2 regions of the Paenarthrobacter sp. NPDC056912 genome follow, and region 1 is predicted to be linked to the other one. Evidence: riboswitches for the same ligand, from Rfam matches in the RefSeq annotation. Region 1 holds a riboswitch; the other holds the start of a gene.
The links. A riboswitch is a leader RNA that binds a small molecule or an ion and turns the genes downstream of it on or off. The one in region 1 is predicted to bind thiamine pyrophosphate.
Positions count from the first base shown of each region.

Region 2: another riboswitch for thiamine pyrophosphate. It lies ahead of ACFRJ9_RS03810 (ECF transporter S component); the one in region 1 lies ahead of thiD (bifunctional hydroxymethylpyrimidine kinase/phosphomethylpyrimidine kinase).

Region 1 is NZ_JBHUCD010000003.1:235,672-238,618, reverse strand. It holds gene ACFRJ9_RS05135 (Rne/Rng family ribonuclease) at 1-1,315, shown strand, start outside; TPP riboswitch at 1,504-1,602, shown strand; gene thiD (bifunctional hydroxymethylpyrimidine kinase/phosphomethylpyrimidine kinase) at 1,585-2,947, shown strand, end outside.
Region 2 is NZ_JBHUCD010000002.1:382,404-385,350, forward strand. It holds gene ACFRJ9_RS03805 (ABC transporter ATP-binding protein) at 1-863, opposite strand, end outside; gene ACFRJ9_RS03810 (ECF transporter S component) at 863-1,483, opposite strand; TPP riboswitch at 1,561-1,698, opposite strand; gene ACFRJ9_RS03815 (NUDIX domain-containing protein) at 1,894-2,583, shown strand; gene ACFRJ9_RS03820 (DUF4235 domain-containing protein) at 2,620-2,880, shown strand.

The sequences.
Region 1 (2,947 bases):
GGACCAGGACATCTTTGCTGCCTGGCGCATCGACGAACAGATCCACAAGGCACTGGACCGCAAGGTCTTCCTGCCCTCGGGTGGTTCGTTGGTCATCGACCGTACCGAAGCAATGACAGTGGTGGACGTCAACACCGGCAAGTTCACCGGCAGCGGCGGAAACCTTGAAGAAACCGTCACCAAGAACAACCTTGAAGCGGCCGAAGAAGTGGTTCGCCAGCTTCGCCTGCGCGACATCGGCGGCATCATCGTCATCGACTTCATCGACATGGTGCTCGAGTCCAACCGTGACCTGGTCCTTCGCCGCATGGTCGAGTGCCTTGGCCGCGACCGCACCAAGCACCAAGTCGCCGAAGTGACGTCACTCGGCCTTGTCCAGATGACCCGTAAGCGCATGGGAACGGGCCTCCTTGAGGTCTTCGGCGAGCAGTGCGAGCACTGTGCCGGCCGTGGCATCGTGACGCACGATGAACCCGTGGAGCATCGGCGGGCCAACGTGGTAGCCGCCGAGCAGCACCGGCCCCACACCGAATCCCAGCCTCCGGCTGCCCGGACGGAACGCAAGCGCCGTCGCGGCAAGGGCGGGGGGCAAGCCGTAGCAGAAGCACCCGCGCCGGTTCACACCCCGGCGTCGGCACCGGCAGCACCGTCTACGGCCCCTGAGACCGTGGATCCGGTGCGTCAGGCGAAGGCTGATGCAACCAGGGCAGCGCTGGCTACCATTGCCGCAGCCGCGCACGCTGCGCACCTGCACGATGACGAAGTCCACCGTGCTGAGGAGCTCGCACAGGCAGCGGGACAGCACCAGCCTGCCGGTGAGCAGGTTTCCGGAGATGTCACAGCCAAAGACGCTGAGGACGCAGCCGCCCGCGAAGCCAGGTCTGCTCCTGTCCTCAGGTTTGGCGGGGAAGAGGTGGCGTTGCCGTTCGTTGAACACCATGAGGAACCGCAGGCGACCAAGCCCGCCATGAGCCTTGACCTTCTGGCCGAAGCGTTCTCCCACCTGGGAGCAGCTCCGGTGCTCGAGGAACAGCCAGCCAGCGCGGGATCTGCGCCGGAGGCCGTTGCAGCCGCAACGGTTGACGAAGATCCCGAAGCCGCTGCTCCTGCACGGGGTCGTCGTGGCCGCCGGAACCGCAGCGCCAGCCGGGCCCAGGGCGCAGCTAATGAGACCAGCGTGGAACACCACGAAGTATCGGCGCCAGCCGCGGGTGGGACGGCCCATGAGGCCAAGGCTCCCGTGGAACCAGCCAAGAAGGCGCCCGCGGATGAGCCCATCATCCTGGGTGTCGGAGTGCCTGCTTCCGAACTCTAGAGGTTCAAAGCCATGAGAAGGGCCCTGCAAACTCCGTTTCCAACGGACGCTGCAGGGCCCTTTGTTGTCCCGCAGGTCCATCCGGATTCCTTGCCGGTTCCTTGCCGACACCGCAGGAACCAGTGCGGTCACATCCACGCTGCTCGGCGGCGCAGTTCCCGGGCGGCGGTGCTTCCCGGCTAGGCTAGGTATTTGACACGGGGTGCCAGGCATTGGGCCAGGCTGAGATCCAGACCCGTTGAACCTGTCCGGTTAGCACCGGCGAAGGGATGTCCCCAGTGACTGTATTGTCATATTCTCCCGTCTACCGGTTGCCGTCTTCCGGCCGGACAACCCCGAGGGTGCTGAGCATCGCCGGGTCCGATCCTTCGGGCGGCGCTGGAATCCAAGCGGATCTGAAGAGCATCGCTGCCCATGGTGGATACGGAATGGCTGCCATTACGGCCCTCACGGCGCAAAACACCCTGGGCGTCCGTGCGGTGCACGTGCCTCCAGTGGAGTTTCTCCGCCAACAGTTGGACGCCATCAGCGGCGACATCACCATAGATGCCGTCAAGATCGGGATGCTCGGCGACGCAGCCGTCATCAACGAGGTCCGCAGCTGGCTCGAGGATGTGCGCCCCGCCGTCGTGGTCCTTGATCCGGTGATGGTAGCCACCAGCGGTGACCGTCTCTTGCGTGAATCGGCAGAGACAGCCTTGCGTGCCCTCCTGCCGTTGGCGGACCTGGTTACTCCCAACCTTCCCGAGCTTGCCATGCTGCTGGGAGAACCTGAGGCGCCTGATTGGGCATCTGCTCTGGACCAAGGCAAGCGGCTGGTCGCTGAATGCGGAAATACCGTCCTGGTGAAGGGCGGCCACCTGGCCGGATCCGAGTGCCCTGACGCGCTGGTCAACACCAGCGGGCTGTTGCGCCAGGACGTGGTCGAGGTGGCCGGCCCGCGCGTTGAGACCATGAACAGCCACGGCACGGGCTGTTCCCTGTCGTCCGCGCTGGCAACAGTGCAGGCCCGCAAGGGTGACTGGGAAGCTTCCTTGCGGGAAGTAAAGCCATGGTTGATTCAGGCGCTGACAGCCTCCGACGCCCTTGAGGTAGGACAGGGAAGCGGTCCCGTTGATCACTTCCACCACCTTCGCGGCGGGCCCCGGGCAGGTGAATTTGCGGCGACGCTGTGGAAAGAAGCCGTGCCGGAGCTCGACGCCATCTACGGCCTCAGCTTCATCCAAGGGCTGCAATCCGGACAGCTCCCGGAATCCGAATTCAACTACTACCTCGCCCAGGACGCCATCTACCTCAACGGGTACTCCAGGGTCTTGGCCCGCGCCGGAGCGTTGGCCCCCACGGAAGAGGAACAGTTGTTCTGGGCCAAGGCCTCGCAACAGTGCCTTGAAGTGGAATCGGAACTGCACCGGAACTGGCTGAGCACCCGTCAGGCGTCACCGGTCACCGGGCCGGTGACCAGATCCTATGTGGATCACCTGCTGGCGTCGTCCGCGTCCGGGAGCTATGCGGTGGTGCTTGCCGCGATCCTGCCCTGCTACTGGTTGTACGCGGAGGTCGGGCAACAGCTCCACGCCCAGTACGTGAATGCAGGCGCACCATCGGACCACGCATACGCTGACTGGCTGAAGA
Region 2 (2,947 bases), on a different contig from region 1:
GCATTCGTTCCCGGCGTGTGCGCCCGGACGCGCGTTGCAGGGACATAGCCCGGCACCCACACACCGGCTGCCATCAGCAGGGTTCGGGCTTCGGACAGGACCTGATCAGGGGGCCCGTCCAGCAGCACACCCGGTGTGCCGGTTCCAGCTGCTCCAGCTCCGGCGGAACCCGGTTGCAGGACCACGATCCGGTCCACCAGGTCCTTCCACACGGACACCCGGTGTTCCACCACCACCAACGTGGCTCCGGTCTTGTCCAGGCAACGGCTCACGGCGTCGCGGACTTCGAGCACCCCTGCCGGATCGAGGTTGGCCGTCGGCTCATCCAGGAGGATCAGCCCGGGCCGCATGGCCAGGATGCCAGCCAGCGCGAGGCGTTGCTTCTGTCCCCCGGAGAGTGCCGCCGTCGGGTGATCCAACGCCAGGCCGGACCCTGCTGCGGAACGCAACCCGACGTCGTCGAGCGCTTCATGGACGCGGGACCAAATCTCTTCGCGCGGCACGGCGAGGTTCTCCGCACCGAAGGCGACGTCGTCGCCCACCCGTGAGAGGACCACTTGCGTTTCCGGGTCCTGTTGCATGAGGCCGGCGCGGCCACGCTGCTCGCGGGGAGTAACGCCGTCGATCAGCAGCGAGCCGGTCTCGTCCGAGTCGTCTTCCTCGTCGCCCAACACCCCGGCGAGGGCATGCAGGAGCGTCGATTTGCCGGCGCCCGAAGGACCCAGCAGCAGCACCCGTTCGCCGGGTTCGATCCGGAGGTCCAGGCCCTGGATGGCAGGCTGGGCCCGGCCGGCATGCCGCCATCCCCAGCCCTCGGCTGAGATGGCGGCAGGCCTCACCGTGCGGCTGTTGGTGGCGGGCATCAGCTGAAGACTGGCTCCGAAGCGGCCTTGCGGGACGCGAAGGAGCTCAGGACGCCGGTCGTGGCCAGGCCGCGGGTGGCGATCCAGGACACCCCGCCCGCGATGATTGCGCCGGAGATGGTGGTGAACGTGATGTAGGCAAGCTTGTCGATTGCCTCGTAAGCGATGTTCCAGCCCCACGGCAGGAAGGAGTCGTTGAGTCCGCAGAAGAGTCCGGCTCCTGCGCCGGCAAGGAGTGCCGTGGGCAAGTTGAACTTCTTGTAGCGGAACGCAGCGAAGATCAGCTCGGCGCCGAGGCCCTGGAGGACGCCGGAGATGAGCACGGTGGTGCCGTATTGCGAGCCCATGATGAGCTCGCCCGTGGCGGCAACGGCTTCGCAGAACAGGGCCGCGCCGGGCTTGCGGATAATGAGCATGCCCAGGACGGCAGGGATCATCCAGCCACCGGCGATCAGGCCGGTGAGCGGCGGATACGTCGCGTTCATGGGGATGGATACGATCGCGGCGCCCTGGGACCAGGCCCAGAAGATCACGCCGCCTGCGATGGCGATGAGGGCCGCCACTACGATGTCTACTACACGCCAGTTATAACTGGTCTTCTTCACGTTTACCGTGGTCATTTTTCTGCCTCCTGAGGTTACAGGAGGGGAAAGTGCTCCCCGGATTTCCAACCGGCCTGCGCCGCCCGGATCCGGACACTCTGAGAAGCTCGACTCCCTTGCGCCGGTACTAACCGGATCAGGTTCGAGGGTCTGCGGCTGTCCGCACTCTCAGCGCCCTCGCGGTGTTCTGCATCTCTGCAGAGCCCGACGGCGGCGCTCCCCTGTCGTTATCAAATCTGCCCTTGTGGGCTGGTTCAGTTTACACCTGCGGGCCGTGGCGGGCGCTTTTGTCTAGTCACAAACGCGTTCCTCTGTTGCGAGGCCCGCTCTGCGCCCTCCTCCCCCGGGTTTGCACGCACACCAGGCCCCACAACGGAACCTGCGAGAATGAAACCGCAGAATCCACCGCGGCAAAGGGGCACATTTTCATGACAGACCTTCCTCAAGGGGACGTGCCTGGTACGGACTCCGCGCCCCGGCCGCGCCTGGCCGCCAGCGTCATCCTGCTCCGGGACGCCCCGGGCGGGCTCGAAGCCTTCGTCCAACACCGGGTGTCAACCATGGACTTCGCCGCCGGCATGGTGGTGTTCCCTGGTGGCCGCGTGGATGCTGCCGACCACGACGGTTGGGAGTACCCGGCGGAGCTTCTGCAACGCCATGCCGATGACTGGCACTTGAGCTCCATCGGCACGGATCACACCCAAGCGGCCAAGAACGCGGGGACGGTACTGACGGCGGCAATCCGCGAAGTCCGTGAAGAAGCCGGACTGAGCATCCGCGCCACATCCCTGCGACCTTGGGCCAACTGGATCACCCCCACCGACATGCCCAAACGGTTCGATACCTACTTCTATGTGGCCCACCCTGCTCCGGGCGACGAACCACAGCACCAAACCACCGAGGCGTGGCAGTCGTTGTGGATGCCTGTCGATGGCATTCTGGCCGCCGAGGCCGCCGGAACCCTGAAGCTGATGCCGCCCACCTACTTCCTGCTAAAGGAAATGGCAGCGCTGGGAAGCGTGGAGCGGGTGTGGTCCGAAGATCACGCCGTGGTCCCCGTCCTGGCGGGGCCAGGCTCCATGGCAGCCTTCCTGAAGGCGCGGGAAAACCGCGGCTAGCACTACCGGCGCTGCCATTACAGCTAGGCTGAGGGCATGAACCTCTTCTTCAAGCTGTTAGGTGCCGGAGTGAGCCTGGGAGCGGGCTTCGTCGGCAGCAAACTGGTCAACAAAGGGTGGGAAAAGGCCACTGGCAACAAGCCACCCACAGGCAATGACGACATGGAAGCGAGCCTGCGCTCAGCCTTGTCCTTCGCCTTGATTTCGGCCGTTGTCAGCACCCTCATCCAGGTTCTTGCGAACCGGGGCACCCAGCGTGCCATCGCCCGCTTCGCGAAAACCCAGGACATCGTCTAGGCAACACCAGAACAACGCGGGGTCGCTGACGGCCCATCCCGGCAGCGGGATGGGCCGTCAGCGGTCC